2 regions of the Vibrio sp. 378 genome follow, and region 1 is predicted to be linked to the other one. Evidence: predicted binding sites of a transcription regulator. Region 1 holds the regulator's gene; the other holds the start of a gene.
What was found. The regulator CRP, encoded in region 1, controls carbon source genes, mostly activating them, when cyclic AMP is high. The targets are predictions, from matches to a motif close to TGTGANNNNNNTCACA.
Positions count from the first base shown of each region.

Region 2: the regulator CRP is predicted to act here: its motif matches at 5,185-5,200, upstream of udp (uridine phosphorylase).

Region 1 is NZ_JAWOUO010000020.1:26,812-35,382, reverse strand. Features, by position in the region: gene R7Q48_RS22060 (ABC transporter ATP-binding protein) at 1-564, shown strand, start outside; gene R7Q48_RS22055 (TIGR02444 family protein) at 561-1,049, shown strand; gene R7Q48_RS22050 (hydrolase) at 1,137-2,144, shown strand; gene R7Q48_RS22045 (YheU family protein) at 2,178-2,390, shown strand; gene R7Q48_RS22040 (phosphoribulokinase) at 2,516-3,385, shown strand; gene crp (cAMP-activated global transcriptional regulator CRP) at 3,626-4,258, shown strand; gene R7Q48_RS22030 (DUF1338 domain-containing protein) at 4,395-5,186, opposite strand; gene astD (succinylglutamate-semialdehyde dehydrogenase) at 5,435-6,892, opposite strand; gene astA (arginine N-succinyltransferase) at 6,921-7,940, opposite strand; gene R7Q48_RS22015 (aspartate aminotransferase family protein) at 8,051-8,571, opposite strand, start outside.
Region 2 is NZ_JAWOUO010000004.1:15,882-24,452, forward strand. Features, by position in the region: gene R7Q48_RS08875 (GGDEF domain-containing protein) at 1-656, shown strand, start outside; RNA gene ffs (signal recognition particle sRNA small type) at 794-890, shown strand; gene R7Q48_RS08885 (RNA methyltransferase) at 1,103-1,837, shown strand; gene R7Q48_RS08890 (CBS domain-containing protein) at 2,083-2,502, shown strand; gene R7Q48_RS08895 (zinc/cadmium/mercury/lead-transporting ATPase) at 2,675-4,981, shown strand; gene udp (uridine phosphorylase) at 5,296-6,054, shown strand; gene R7Q48_RS08905 (DUF1887 family protein) at 6,212-7,372, opposite strand; gene R7Q48_RS08910 (methyl-accepting chemotaxis protein) at 7,536-8,571, opposite strand, start outside.

The DNA.
Region 1 (8,571 bases):
CTACTTGATGAACCGACCAACCACTTAGACTTGGACATGCGCCAAGCACTTACGATGGCACTGCAAACATTCGAAGGTGCGATGGTGATTGTTTCGCACGACCGCTATTTACTGCGCGCTACGACCGATGACTTGTATTTAGTGCATGATCGACAAGTTGCTCCGTTCGACGGTGATTTAAATGACTATTATAAATGGTTAACCGAACAACAAAGAGCGGAACGCAAAGAAGCGCAGGCTGCGCAGCCAAGCAAAGATACGGCCAACAGCGCAGCTGCGAAGAAAGAGCAAAAACGTCGCGATGCAGAGTTTCGAAAACAGACAGCGCCAATTCGCAAAACGCTGACACAACTAGAAAATAAAATGGATAAGTTAGGTGCTGCACTGGCCGAAGCTGAAGAACAATTGGCGGACAACTCACTGTATGCGGCCGAAAATAAAGCTAAACTTAACCAAGTGCTGGCACTTCAAGCTTCCAGTAAAGCTGAGCTCGAAGAAATTGAAATGGAATGGATGTCTGCTCAAGAAACGTTGGAGCAGATGGAGCTAGAGTTTAATCAATGAGTAATCAACACGCTGAATACACACTCACCCTAGAACACCTTTGGCAGTTTAGTCTGCAATTTTATGGTGTGCGAGAAGTGAAAGAGGCGTGTTTATCATTACAGAACAACTACCACGGTAACGTGAACCTACTCCTGCTGCTCAGATGGCTCGATGAGCAGCAACTCATTTTCCAAGAAAAAGACTGGCCCTTGGTGCAAGACTGTCTAGGTAGGAGCGAAACTTTACTTCACTCCTTTCGCGACCTTCGTCGCCACCTTAAGTCTCAAGTCAATGACGCTTTGTATCGTGAGACCTTGCAGTTTGAGCTGCAACTAGAAAAGCAGCAACAAGCGGATTTGGTGGACTGCATTAACTCACTTGCACTACTCAAAAATGATGGTGACCCACTGACGTTGAGATACTGTCGTCAACTCGGTGGGGAGCATTTGCAGCAAGCCTTTGCTATTCCGGTGCCAAACATTCAACCACCAAAACGCCCATAAATCTGTAGAATACCTATAATCTTTATAAAGGATTATATTAATAAGTTCTTCAACGGACACCGAAGGACCGCATAAGAGCAGTTAGGTATGACACAATTTTTCGCAGCCGCCGGGATCAAAAACCCGCATCTCCAAACGCTTTTGCCGCGTTTTATTCGCAAAAAAGCGTTATTTACGCCGATTTGGCAAACCCTCGATACATCCGATGGCGACTTTCTCGATCTCGCGTGGAGCGAGGACCCAACCCAAGAGCCTGCACAAAAAAAGCCGATTTTTGTTTTATTTCATGGGTTAGAGGGGTGCTTCTATAGCCCTTATGCCAATGGGCTAATGAATGCATTTGCTCAATCTGGATGGCTGTCGGTGATGATGCATTTTCGTGGCTGCAGCGGTAAACCAAACAAAAAAGCACGAGCTTATCACTCGGGAGAAGTGATGGATGCTCGTTACTTCCTAGAGCACCTTGAACAACGTTTTCCTGATAATCCCAAAGTTGCAGTTGGTATTTCTCTTGGCGGTAACATGTTGGCGAATTATTTAGCCCAATATAAAGACCACCCTATTTTGAATGCAGCGACTATTATCTCAGCGCCTTTAGACCTAGCGGCGTGTGCGAACCGTATAGAACAAGGCTTTTCAAAAGTGTATCGCCGTTACCTGCTTTCTTCACTGAAACGTAACGCGTTACAAAAGCATCATCTACTGCATGGTGAGCTTGCGCTGTCCTACAACTCAATAAAACGTGTCACAAGATTGTATGAATTCGATGATTTGATCACGGCACCACTGCACGGTTTTAAAGACGCACAAGATTATTACGATCAATGTTCTGGCTTAAGTAAACTACAGCAAATCACGCTACCCACACTGATCATCCATGCCAAAGACGATCCGTTCATGACCGATGATGTGATACCGAAGTTTGTTTTGCCAGATAACATTGATTACCGTCTCTTTGAACACGGTGGCCATGTTGGCTTCCTAACAGGAACGGCGTTAAAACCTAAGTTTTGGTTGGAGGAAGCGCTGCCCGCGTATTACGAAAGTATCGCCGCAGATTACCTTTCTGCTGTATCCAAGCAACGAACGCAGTAAACTAGCCGCTCATCATAAAAGTTAGAGGTATTTATGATCATTCCATGGCAAGACATTGCGCCGGAAACATTGGAAAACTTAATTCGTGAATTCGTCTTACGCGAAGGAACGGATTACGGAACCGTTGAGGTTTCTTTGCAAGACAAAATTGATCAAGTTAAAGCTCAATTGGAAAAAGGTGAAGCGGTTATCGTGTTCTCTGAGCTACACGAAACCGTCGATATTCAACATAAAACAAAATTTTAGACCCTTCACATTTTACCGTATCCCACTCGATGACAAGGTATTGTTACGTGCTATAGTGGGATATCGACCGTGCAGTAGTAACTCTACTGCACATTACAGGTAAGTAATTTTCGACAAGGTTTGTCATGTCAGCTAAACACCCAATTATTGCGGTTACTGGTTCGTCCGGTGCCGGCACGACCACTACATCTGAAGCCTTCCGTAAAATGTTCAATATGATGAACGTTAAACCCGCATGGGTTGAAGGCGATAGCTTCCATCGCTTTACTCGCCCAGAAATGGACATCGAAATTCGCAAAGCCCGCGAGCAAGGTCGACACATTAGCTACTTTGGCCCACAAGCTAATGACTTCCCGGGATTAGAAGAGTTTTTCCGTAAGTTCGGGCATGATGGTACTGGCAGCGTGCGCCGTTATCTGCACACGTTTGACGAAGCGGTTCCCTACAATCAAATGCCAGGCACGTTTACACCGTGGCAAGACTTACCCGAAAACAGCGACGTGCTGTTTTATGAAGGGTTACATGGTGGCGTGGTCGATGGCGATGTTAATGTTGCTCAACATGTGGATTTCTTAATTGGCATGGTGCCGATTGTGAACTTAGAGTGGATCCAAAAATTCGTACGTGACACTCGCGATCGCGGCCATTCGCGTGAAGCGGTAATGGACTCAATCGTGCGATCCATGGACGATTACCTCAACTATATCACTCCGCAGTTTTCTCGTACTCACATCAACTTCCAGCGCGTACCGACCGTTGATACTTCCAACCCACTTAATGCAAAAGGCATCCCTAGTTTGGATGAGAGTTTTGTGGTGATTCGCCTACGCGGTATCAAGAATGTCGACTTCCCATATCTGCTGGCCATGATTGATGGCTCATTCATGTCACGCCACAACACGATTGTCGTACCCGGCGGTAAGATGAGCTTTGCAATGGAGCTCATAGTTCGGCCTATCCTACAACAGCTCATCGAAACAGGGAAAATTGGCTAAAAACCTGCCTGCGAAGATGTTTACTTTTCATACCGTGATCATGTGCACAGTTTTGCTTACAAAATCTCAATCATGGCACGATTAAAATCAAGAAATCGTTTTCGAAAAAGGATACTATTTCTTACCGAAACACAAGAGAGCTTGCAGCATATAAAAAGTGCTCTTATTCTAGTAGGCCTAATTCAGGCTTAGCTAAAATATGGATAGCGCAAGCGTACCCTGCAGAGGAAGTGAGATATTATGGTTCTAGGTAAACCTCAAACCGACCCAACATTAGAGTGGTTTCTTTCACACTGTCATATTCATAAGTACCCTTCAAAGAGCACGCTAATTCACGCGGGCGAAAAGGCAGAAACTTTGTACTACATCGTTAAAGGTTCTGTTGCGGTTCTTATCAAAGACGAAGAAGGTAAGGAGATGATCCTTTCTTACCTAAACCAAGGAGACTTTATTGGTGAACTTGGTCTATTCGAGGAAGACCAAGAGCGCACAGCTTGGGTTCGTGCTAAATCTCCTTGTGAAGTTGCTGAAATTTCTTTCAAGAAGTTCCGTCAGCTTATCCAAGTAAACCCAGACATCCTAATGCGTCTTTCTGCGCAGATGGCTCGTCGTCTTCAAGTAACTAGCCAAAAAGTGGGTGACCTGGCGTTCCTAGACGTAACTGGTCGTATCGCTCAGACGCTTCTGAACCTTGCAAAACAACCAGACGCAATGACTCACCCAGACGGCATGCAAATAAAGATCACTCGTCAAGAAATCGGTCAAATTGTTGGCTGTTCTCGTGAGACAGTAGGTCGTATCTTGAAGATGCTAGAAGAGCAGAACCTAATCTCTGCTCACGGTAAAACCATCGTGGTTTACGGTACTCGTTAATCTCGAACTAGAGTGACACGAACAAAATTATAAAAGCCACCAATGGCAACATTGGTGGCTTTTTATTTGCTCATGACCAAATGAGATAGGGTGCAGCGAACACTAATGAGTAAGCTTAACAGGTTAACCCTAAAACTTAGCCATTCGTACTTTCAAAGATTTTGTCAGCTGAAGCAGCCACGAAACCTGGGTACAAATCACCATTTTCCATCGGATAGCGCTTAGCAAATTCATAAAACCCGCCAGGGATAATTTCAGTGCCTTCGCTAAAACGAACCGCTACTTTATCTGCCATGGTCGATGACTGCTCTAGCAACACCTCAGGAGTGCCCTTCACTTCACCACCATTTTCATTAATGGTAAACCCAGCGGTACGCAGATGATTGTTTACCTGCTTCACTTCTTCATATTCATTGAGCTGGTTAACGCTCACCGTGAAGTGGTTTGCTCCGTAACCATGCGCCGCAAGCCAAGATGCGTACTCACTTTCTTTAGCCAACGTTTGGTAATCAGCAAAGCTTAAATCCCACAAGCGTCCACCATGTAAGAATGCGCTATCGTTCAGCTTGTCAGCATCGACTTGTGCCACCAAATTTTTCACAATCTCTTGTAGCTCAGGCGAGCACTCTTCAACTTTTAGCTCACTAATAAATACTTTAGGTTGCTTCGGATCTGGGTGCTCATAGTGCTTAGCAACCAGCTTTTTGCTTTCGAAAACGTAATCACCACACGCCTTGTAACCAATAGCTACAAATGGCTTAGCTAGAGTTTCAATACCAAGAGGCGCGATATTGAAGGTACGTAAAGCTATATGATCATTAATCAGAGGCTCATCTTCTTGAAGCAGCTGATGCACTTTAGCAGCCGAAGGGCAAAGACGTTGAATGTAATCTTGCCATAGCGATTCAAATAACACATCGGGCGTCATAACGACTCCTTGTTACGAGATGTAGAGTTTAAAGGTAAGCGGAAGTTGGCTGCTCGTTCACAACAAGAGTTGTCCAGAATAATGAACGAGCAACCATCAACCTGTGACGGTAAATGCCAGTCAGTCAACACGCTTTTCCGAGTCTTTGCTCACTTTTCGTGTTCTGCCAACGATCACTACAACCCATACCTAAATGATGCGCCGGCAAGGTGAGCCGCAATGCATAGTTGCGACTCTATAATAAAAACTTATAGCGCTACACCTGGACTCAATGTTGCAGGCAAGACAGTTTCTTGACCTTCCATTGATGCCATTGGGTACGCACAGTAATCTGCTGCGTAGTAAGCGCTTGGGCGCAAGTTACCCGACGCCCCCGGACCACCAAATGGCGCATCACCGCTTGCACCAGTGAGCTGGCGGTTACGGTTCACGATACCTGCACGAATGTGGTCAACGAAGTATTCCCACTCTTGGTCGTCGGTTGAAACCAAACCAGCAGATAAGCCAAAGCGCGTATCGTTTGCTAGCGCCACGGCTTTATCTAATCCTTCGTAGCGCACCACTTGCAGAAGTGGGCCGAAGTATTCTTCATCTGGTAACTCAGCAATGTTCGTTACATCAATGATGCCAGGAGAAACAAACGCCGCCTCTCCTGCTTTCGCTTCAATCAAGCTTTCACCGCCAAGAGACTGTAGATTAGCTTGTGCGTCAAGAATAAACTTGGCTGCCGCGACCGAAATTTGCGGTCCCATAAATGGCGCAGGTTCTGCAAATGGTTGGTCTACGCGAATATTGCGTGTCGCTTCAACGAGTTTGGTGATAAGCGCATCGCCTTTTTCACCCAATGGCACATACAAACGACGAGCACACGTACAACGCTGCCCAGCACTGATAAACGCTGACTGGATGATGGTGTAAACCGTGGCATCCAAATCACCATATTTATCAGAGATCACCATCGGGTTATTACCACCCATTTCTAGTGCGAGCATCTTGCCCGGTTGACCCGCAAATTGACGGTGTAATACATGCCCCGTATTTGCGCTACCCGTAAACAGTACGCCATCGATGCCTTTTGCGTCAGCGAGCGCGATACCAGTTTCTTTCGCGCCTTGAACAAGGTTAATCACGCCTTTCGGCAGACCGGCTTCTTCCCATAGCTTCATTGCCAATTCACCCGTCCATGGCGTTTGCTCAGACGGTTTGAAGACTACCGTGTTACCAGCCAGTAGCGCAGGCACAATGTGACCATTTGGTAGGTGGCCTGGGAAGTTGTAAGGACCAAACACCGCCATCACGCCCAATGGGCGGTGGCGCAATACGATTTGGTTGCCTGCTGCTTCACGGCTCGCCTCACCAGTGCGGTCATGATAAGCGCGAATCGAAATGGCAATTTTACCTGCCATTGCCGCTGCTTCAGTGCGCGTTTCCCAAATTGGCTTACCAGTTTCTTTGGCAATGACTTCGGCGATTTTTTCGCTGTTCTCTTTTACTTTCTCCGCAAAAGCCAACACGATTGCCTCACGCTCTGAAAATGGGCGCTTTTTCCAGTCAATAAACGCTTCACGCGCTGCAGATACCGCCTGGTTCACCTGCTCTGCCGTTGCACCTTTGCCTTGCCAGATCACTTCTTGGTTGTACGGCGACAGAGACGTAAATGCTTCACCCTGACCTTGTACCCATTCACCTGCAATCCAATGTGTCATTGTTTCTATCCTTAAATTCTGTCGTCTGTTACTGCGGAAGAAGGCGAACGAAATCCCCTTCTTCAACCGAAAGTGCATCCGCAACGTCTGGTGCGATCATTACGCTCTGTGTCTCTGCGTCATACGCCGCCTTAGTGACTGTCGCACGGAAGTTCTCGAAAGATGAATTACACATCAAGAAGTCTTGTGTGCTGGAATGTTCAGAGATTTTGACTTGCGCGCGGAATGAATGACGTACCGACTCAATATTACGCAGATCACACTCAACCGTTGGGCCACCATCGAAGATGTCGACGTAGCCTCGGTTGGTAAAACCTTCACGCTCAAGCAGCTTCAGCGCTGGACGCGTGTTATCATGTACTTGACCAATCACGGCTTGCGCTTCTGGGCTGAGCAGGTTGATGTAAATAGGCAGTTTCGGCATCAAGTCGGCGATAAAGCCTTTCTTGCCGATACCTGTCAGGTAATCTGCAAGCGTGAAATCGATAGAGAAGAAATGCTCTTGAAGCCATTGCCAGAATGGTGAATTACCCTCGTCGTCTGAAACGCCACGCATCTCCGCAAAGATCGTTTCAGAGAAGCGCTCTGGGTGCTCTGCCATCATTAGGAAACGACACTTCGACATTAGACGACCATTCAGACCTTGGCGGAATTTCTCACGCAAGAACAAGGTACAAATTTCGCTGTTACCCGTGTAGTTATTACCAAAAGTAAGCAGTTTAACGACGTTGTTAACGCCAAGCTTTGGCGACGAGTGCACGACTTTACTAATGTGATATGAGTAAAATGGGACATCCCAGCCGATAGATGCTTCGATTCCGGTGGTACCCGCAACCTCACCCGTTTCAGAGTCAAAGCCAACCATCAGGTAGCCTTCATCGCCTGGTTCTGCCACATCTGGCTTACCAAAGCTGTACTCTGAATGTTTGATTCGATTGGTTAACAGTTCTTCGTTAACCGGTAGAGATGTAAATCCGTGACCAGACTCCACCGCACAAGTGTGCAGTGCGTCGTAATCCGACATCGCGATAGGGCGAACTACTAGCATCAATACTCCCTCCAGATGCAAGAAGATCCTAACTATATTGTAGGAACAATTCCCCCTATCAGAGATCCTTGACGGGGGTGTCTGCGTTGACGTTTAAACTGATATCGCGCTTAAACTAAAGTCGCGATCGCTTTATCCAGTTTCGCCAAGCCTTCTTCAATTTCTTGTTGTGTGATAACGAGTGATGGTGTGAAACGTACGACATTGGCACCCGCAACCAATACCATGAGACCTTGTTTACCTGCAGCAACCAGCACGTCACGCGCACGGCCTTGCCATTCTTCATTTAGTGCAGCGCCAAGTAATAGGCCTTGACCGCGCACTTCTGAGAAGATGTTGTACTTCGCGTTGATCTTCTCTAGACCTTCACGGAACATTGCTTCGCGTTCTAGCACACCAGCCAACACCTCGGGCTTAGTAACTTCATTTACAACCGCTTCTGCAACCGCACACGCTAGTGGGTTACCGCCATATGTAGAACCGTGAGTGCCCACTTTCATGTGCTCTGCCAATTTTGCTGTCGTTAGCATTGCACCGATTGGGAAACCGCCACCAAGTGATTTCGCAGTACTTAGAATATCTGGCGTGATACCTAAACCTTGGTAAGCGTAGAAGTTACCTGTACGGCCAT
Region 2 (8,571 bases), on a different contig from region 1:
CGCCTTTCTTCAGTCGAGCGATAGCGATGTTAGAAGTTGATAAGATCATTGCTCAGTACGATGTACGCCCAGATTGGCGTACCGCACTTGAATATGAGATTCGATTAGCGACGCAAACACAAGCTGTGTTTATCTTTGTATTATTGTTTGCTATTTGTGTTTCGCTTTATCTTTACCGTCAATCGAACACTGACAACTTAACAGGGTTAAGGAACCGTCGTGCGTTGCAAGTAAAGTATCGAAAAGGAGTAAACAAAGATCTATCCATACTTTACTTAGACATTAATCATTTCAAACGAATCAATGACACTTATGGGCATCGCGCTGGGGACGAAGTTTTACAACTACTGGCACTAAAAATTCATTATGTCTGGTCGGGAAGATGTTATCGAATTGGAGGGGATGAGTTCATATTGCTGGGTTATCCAACGCAAGCCGAGTTAACTAGAGCAATGAGAGAGCTCAGTAGAATCGACGTGAAAGGCAAATTATGTAGTGATTTGGAGTCTATAAGTATCTCTATTGGTTTCTCTGCAAAAAGGGAACGTCACATGAGCTTAGAGCAAGCGATGCATTTGGCTGATGAAGACATGTACATGAGTAAGCAGTCCTCACGGCACGACTCCTCTTATCGTGACTGCACGGTTTCATCATAAAGGAATGAATTGATCGAGTTTTGTTCAAACGGTAATGAAATGATGAAATTCAAGGTTTTTGCTCTTGCATTATGAGAGCTGATACTGAATAATCGCCCCATCGATTGAGGCAAGACCTCTCGAAAAGAATTATGGGGCTCTGGTCCTCTCGCAACAATAGCTCGTGAACTCGGTCAGGTCCGGAAGGAAGCAGCCGCAGCGTGTGACTTGTGTGCCGGGATGTGGCTGGGGTCCCACCCTTTGAAAGCCCTGCGTTATCGCAGGGCTTTTTTCGTTTTTGAGCCTTCTTTTATTTTGGCTACGCTTGGTGTTCAACGTCTTCTGATGATCAAGCTTCTTGAGGTTATTTAGGTATAATTTATAATCTCATCCGCTTGATACCGAACTGTCGTGAAGATTGTTTAGGGTACGCTCGCCGAATAACCATTTTCACCTGGGATACTTTAATGATTTCAAAAAACCAATTAAAACTGCTTCGTGCTTTAGGTCAAAAGAAACAGCGTAAAGCGCATGGCTTATTCCTAGTTCAGGGTGAAAAGAACGTACTAGAGCTAGCAAGTAGTTCATTGAAGGTGAAGCAGGTTTTTGCAACAGCGGCATTTCTCGAACAAAATGCTGGTACGCTAAATCGTTTTGATTGTGTTGAAGCATCGCTTGATGAATTGACCAAAGCGAGCACGCTTGTGAGCAATAATGCGGCCATTGCTGTGGTTGAAATTCCGAGTGTAAAAGAGCCTCAAGCGAAAGGCTTGATGATTGCGCTAGATGGTGTATCCGACCCTGGTAATCTAGGTACGATTATTCGTGTTGCAGACTGGTATGGCATCAAGCACATTATTGCGAGTACAGATTGTGCTGATCCTTATAATCCTAAAACGATCAGTGCGACCATGGGCAGCTTTGGCCGCGTACAAGTGAGTTTGGTGGATTTGCCAAGTTACTTGGAACACGCCAAATTGCCAGTATATGGCGCGTTTTTGGAAGGAGAGAGCGTTCATAAAACGGATTTCGCTGCTGAAGGTATTTTGTTGATGGGCAGCGAATCTCATGGTGTGCGCGAAGCCGCAGCAAAATTCGTGACAGATAAGATCACGATTCCGGCGTTTGGCGGTGCCGAATCACTGAATGTCGCGATGGCGACTGGCATTATTTTAGACAACATGCGCCGCCAACATAGCTAACGCAACAATTACTTAATAACAAAGCCAGTCAATTTGACTGGCTTTGTTGTATTTATTGCCTAGAAAAATCAGCCTGGCTAAATCTTGCGTTTAACGAAATACAGTGAAAGTTGTTCGGTGAGTTATTTGTTTTAGTTCAATAGGCTGTGCCTATAAATAAAATTACTCCTTTCCATTTAGTAAAATCAGGAAATTAGGCGACACTTATCTAAAGGCCGCAATAAAATGCCCTTAAGGAGATAAGAATGCATTCATTAAAAGTAAAAGATTACATGACGTTGCAAGCGGTGACTTTCACGAAAGATATGTCACTTTCGGCAGCTTTAAACAAAGTAATGCAAAGTGTCACACTAGGTGGCCCTGTCATTGATGAAAATGAAAAAGTGGTTGGGTTTTTATCGGAGCAAGACTTATTAGATAAGTTGGTGAAAGCAAGTTATCACTGCCAAGATACACATACGGTACAAGAGTGTATGCATGATGATGTCTTATCTGTTTCTCCAGAAATGTCAGTAATTGAACTGGCTGACATGATGAAAGTTGGAAAGCCGAAAATGTATCCAGTGGTGGATGGCAAAGGTAAGTTGGTTGGTGTTATCACAAGAAGAGACGTGCTGCGTGCCATAGGAATGACATTAAATGAGTGTTTTAAGCATCCCGTTTAACCTCTCTGTTTAAACTTTACGGAATATTGCTTTTAAACTGGTTTGGAAAGACGCTTCGGCGTCTTTTTTATTTTCTATCGCCGAACTGTACAAATTTATCTTGACCTTGGAGCTTACTCTAAGGTTTATCCTTAGCAATAGGTAAATCACCGATACCAATAAGGAAAAAATTATGTGTACAAAACATCAAGGTTGCCAATCTAGCAAAATCAAAACTGCGGTGCCGCTTGGTGCAAGCGAGTCATGCTGTGCGCCAGTAAAATCTTCGCTCAATATCTCTCAGGCCAGTGTTGATGTTTCTGAAAGCTCTTGCTGTAGTGGAGGAGGCTGCAGCGTTGACACAGGCGAGGAAGACGATCCCACAAGGGAGAGTAATTCCTCCGTTCGGAACGCTTGGCTTGTGTCAGGTATGGATTGCCCATCTTGTGCGCAAAAGCTTGAGAAAGCCATTACGTCTTTACAAGGCGTCAGCCAAGCCAAGGTTTTGTTTGCAACAGAAAAACTGGTCGTCGATTTTGATGGTCTAGAGCTGATAGCTACGATAGAGCAGACAGCCCAAAAAACGGGTTTCCCGCTCTCTTCACTGGATGCTCCAAAACCAAGCACTACAAAGAAAGGCTGGCTTGGCGTCATAAGAGACAACATCCAAATTCTCTCGATTGCTGGTGCAATGGCTACTGCGGCAGTAATTTCTAAGATCGACCCTCAAATAAGCGCTTGGTTATTCACTTTGACGTGTTTACTTGGTTTATACCCAATCGCGCTCAAAGCATTTAAGTTGGCGCGTAGCGGTACGCCTTTTGCGATTGAAACGTTAATGAGTGTAGCGGCGCTCGGCGCTTTATATTTAGGTGAAACCGCCGAAGCCGCAATGGTGTTATTGCTTTTCCTTATTGGTGAAAAGTTAGAAGCATATGCATCATCTCGCGCGCGAAGCGGTGTCCAGGCGTTAATGGACTTAGTCCCAGAAAATTCAATTTTAATTATTGATGGAGAGCGTAAAGAAGTACCAGCTGCTCAGCTTAAACCAGGGGATATCATAGAAGTCGCACCCGGAGGTCGTTTGCCTGCCGACGGTGTTTTGCAAGATGCGCTTGCGAGTTTTGACGAAAGTGCGTTAACGGGAGAATCTGTTCCCGTTGAACATCAAACCGGTGGCAAAGTGATGGCCGGGGCTGTGGTTGTCGATAAAGTGGTTCGTTTACAGGTGACTTCCCGTCAGGGCGAGAATGCGATAGACCGAATTCTTCATTTGATTGAAGAAGCAGAATCCCGTAAGGCACCATTAGAACGCTTTCTTGATAAATTTAGCCGTTGGTATACGCCGCTAATGATGCTGGTGTCTCTTATGGTTATCGTTACGCCGCCATTACTATTTGCCCAACCGTGGGAAACGTGGATCTATCGAGGACTCGCCCTGCTGTTGATTGCTTGTCCATGTGCATTAGTAATTTCAACGCCTGCGGCGATCACTTCTGGCTTGGCGGCAGCTGCTAAGCGGGGCGCATTGATCAAAGGTGGAGCGGCGCTTGAGTTGCTTGGCAAGGTTGAGTCTGTCGCATTTGATAAAACTGGGACACTGACGCAAGGTAAACCAGAAGTGACTGACGTCTTTGCTTTTGATATGGATGAAGACAAATTACTTAGCCTAACTGCGTCAATCGAGGTTGGTTCAAGTCATCCTCTAGCGGTTTCTTTAGTTACCAAAGTGCAAGAGCAGGGGCTTACTATTCCTGAAGCGTTGGATAAAACCGCGCAAGTAGGCTCTGGTGTCACTGGTTACGTCGATGGAAAAATGGTCCAAGTGGTCACGCCTTCAAAGGCAGACTTTCCACTTTCTCAGGAAGCCAAAGAGCAAGTGGTTACGTTGGAACAACAAGGTAAAACGGTTGTCATTGTTCGTTACGATGACGAGGTCATTGGCGTGATCGCATGGCAAGATACATTGCGCTCAGATGCCCAGCAAGCCATCGCAATGTTGAAGGAACTTGGGGTCACGTCGGTGATGCTAACGGGTGACAACCCGAGAAGTGCAGAAGCAATGGCAAATAGAATAGGCTTGGATTATAAAGCGAGTTTGTTACCTGCAGACAAGGTGCATTACGTCGAGAAGCTATCACAACAACATACCGTTGCGATGGTGGGAGACGGTATCAATGATGCTCCAGCCATGAAAGCTTCGAGTATCGGCATTGCGATGGGAGGCGGTACGGATGTTGCGCTCGAGACAGCTGATGCGGCGTTAACACACAACCGTTTGATTGAGCTACCTGCCATGATAGAACTGTCGCGTGCGACGCTAAGTAACATTCGTCAGAATGTCGCGTTAGCGCTAGGTTTGAAAGGTGTATTCTTAGTGACAAGTTTACTTGGTGTTACTGGGTTGTGGGTTGCTGTATTAGCCGACAGTGGTGCAACAGCACTGGTGACATTGAATGCGTTGAGATTACTTCGTTTTGAGTCCAAGCAGATTAAATAACTGACCTAACCATTGATCCCACTCATTAATAGCCCGAGGCATTCGTGTATCGGGCTTTTTTTAACCGTATTCACCTGATGCGATCAGACGTTTTTCTCGTCCTTGAAATCACGCATTGCTATGCAACAAAATGATCTAATGCCCCTTAAAGTGTGATCAATACCAGTTTTGTTTGAAATTTCATTTTCATTACATTTTGTCATTGTGATTGTGATCACTCTATGTTGGTGAAAGGTTCGCTACAGTGCATCTGTACCCAATAACTGATTAATGAGCTTATTGTTCATAAAACAAGCCACAATAAGGAGCGACTTATGTCTCAAGCTGTATTCCATTTAGGTATTACTGAAGCTGATCTTAATGGTGCGACTCTAGCGATCATTCCTGGTGACCCAGCGCGTGTTCAAAAAATCGCAGAACAAATGGAAAATCCAGTATTTCTAGCAAGCCATCGTGAATACACGCTATACCGTGCAGAGCTAGACGGTAAACCTGTTGTGGTTTGTTCTACAGGTATTGGTGGTCCTTCTACCTCTATCGCAGTTGAGGAATTGGCACAGCTTGGTGTTCGCACTTTCCTACGTGTTGGTACAACGGGTGCAATTCAACCGCATGTAAACGTGGGTGACATGATCGTAACGACGGGGTCAGTTCGTCTTGACGGTGCGAGCCTACACTTTGCTCCTATGGAATTCCCAGCAGTTGCTGACTTTGAAGTAGCAACCGCAATGAAAGCAGCGGTAGAAGAGTCTGGCGCTACGGTTCACATGGGTGTGACTGCATCAAGCGACACGTTCTACCCTGGTCAAGAACGTTACGATACGTTCTCTGGTCGTGTTGTTAAGCGTTTCCAAGGCTCTATGCAAGAATGGCAAGACATGGGCGTACTTAACTTCGAGATGGAGTCTGCAACACTGCTAACAATGTGTGCGAGCTCTGGTTTAAAAGCGGGTTGTGTGGCTGGTGTTATCATCAACCGTACACAAAAAGAGATTCCAGATCATTCAACTCTGAAAGAAACGGAAGCGCGTTCAATTAAAGTGGTTGTAGAAGCAGCGCGTAAAATGCTTTAAGCCGCTATAGTTGGCATTTAAACAAACAGAAAAAACCAGAGGCTAACCTCTGGTTTTTTTCTACTTATAGAAATGCGTACAGCTAAAATTTAGGTATAAAAAAAGCAGCATTAATGCTGCTTTTTATCGTTGTGAATTTTAGCTTTTCTTAATGGCACTATATCTCGTCTGAACCGCCCGCGTCTTTAAACCAAGCCGTTAAGTGCGTTCTTAAATCTTTAAGCTCATCAGGGCCAATCAGGGCTAGCCCTAAGTCTTCAGCACGAGTAATGTCATTGTGACGAAGAGGACGGAAGCTCACCAACATTGCGCGCGCTTGTAAGCCACCTAATAGATCGCGAAGCGATTCTAACTTATATAAAGTATCGTCGCCGTCATCTCTCATGCCTTTGGTTTTGCACTCGATGATGTGCAGCTTGTTGTTTACAACTGTTGCGACATCTAACTCATTGCGTACTTCACTTTCACCAAGTTTGCGATAAACCTGAACATTTAACGATCGATCTTGGATCGTCGGCATGGTGTCTTGGATTTGCTTCACGGTGCTGTGAACCAAAGTCTCTAACCACTCACCGTTTGAAAAGCGTCGAGCATCTTCATCTGCAAACGTTAAAACGCCATTCTCGTAGGTGGCGATTTCTGCTTCTACTAAATCTGAAAGCAACATGTTGAGCTCACGGTAGCCCTGCTGTTTTTCGGAGAGCTCGACATCAAGCTTTTGTTCTTTGCGGCATGTGGTTGCAAGGTAGTTAAGTGTTGCTAGACCTGGCCCAAGCTCAAGCGCATTTGAGGCCCATCGTTCACCAAGTTCATACAATTTTTTATCAAGAAGAGGTGGTAAATCAACGTGGTGAAACTCGCCGCGTGCACCAAAGATAGTGAGGTAATCTGCAATCGTAATGTGATCTTCGACTTGGGTATCTTCTTTGCCATCAGGGTATAACCAACAAAGCTTATCGCTACTAGGCTCTACCACAAAAATTGGCCAGCGATAGGTACGGAAAACTTCGTACACCGACAACAAGCGATGACGAAGACCACAGCTCGCGTTCAATTTTACATCTTCGCCGCGTTCATGGAGGTCTTTTGCCAGTTTTTGAATTGCTTGTTTGATCAGAGATGTATTAACAGCGGATGGAATTTCAAAAAATTCAGAAGTAATTTCTCGTTGATCTAAAACGGCACTCAGTCGGTCAAATATATCTAACTGGCTCTTGTCTCCGATGAAGACGATATGTGTGCTTAGCGTACGATTATCTAATAGAGGAGTGACCAATCTCACTGGGTCTTGGTCGATAATACCAACATGAACAGCCATAGATTTTCCTTTTTATGAGGCCGCTCGAAAAGAGTTGTGCAAGGGGATGAGCTGGCCTTATTAATCATATGTAGACATGGCCGACAAAAAACAAGGGCGACTTAACAAAAAGTCGCCCTTATACAGTTGATTGCACTAATTAATGCTCTTAGTTATAAAGTATTTATAACTTAAAGCGGTGGACCAATTCATTTTGCTGATGAGCCAAGTGGGTCAGTGATTCACTGGTTTGTGCGATACTCGACATGGCTTGGAAACTTTCATCGGCGATACTGTTGATATCTTCAATGCTGCGAGCAATGTCTGTTGATGTTTCACTTTGCTCTGCTGCTGCTTGTGAAATGTGCGTACTCATTTGGCTGATTTCGATGATTAGCGCCTGGATCTCTTCCATTGAGCTGTTCGCTTTTGATGCTTGCTCAACCGACATCTCCATATCGCTCATACAGCTTTGTATGACTTGGTTCGCCGATTGCGAGCTAGCTTGCAGATTACTGATCATGGATTCAATTTCAGTGGTTGATTGAGTCGTTCTTGATGCGAGTACTCGTACTTCATCTGCCACTACCGCGAAGCCGCGACCTTGTTCACCAGCGCGAGCCGCTTCAATTGCCGCGTTCAATGCCAGTAGGTTGGTTTGCTCCGCAATGTTGCGGATCACATCAAGGATAGACCCAATTTGACCACTCATTTTTTGTAGCTCAGAAACTGCGGAGACCGATTCGTTCAAACGTGTTTCTAGTTGATTAATGGTTGAGATATTACTGCTCATAACATTTCTACCTTCTTCAGAGGCAGATTCGACGCGTTGCACCATTTCTAACGAGCCTTGCGCACTTTGCGCGACTTCCTGCACTGAATGAGACATTTCTGTCATCGCGGTAGCGACGTTTGCTGTTTGTTCGCGTTGAGAGCTCAATTTAATTTGTGCTTGCGAAGAGGTGCGTTCGTTGGTTGTCGCGGTTGACGATAGGTTTTCTGACGCTTCGTTGAGTTTCACCAAGATCTCGTGAAGGTTGTCGGCGAGTGAGTTAATGTGTCCACTCACACGGCTGAATTCGTTGTTATAGCGAATGTCGATACGCTGTGTCATATCACCTTCAGTCAGGCTTTCTAACACTTTTAGAATACGAGTCAACGGTTCGCGAACGCTTTGTGCGATGTGGTAGCCAATCGCTGTCGCGAGTAAAACGACAATA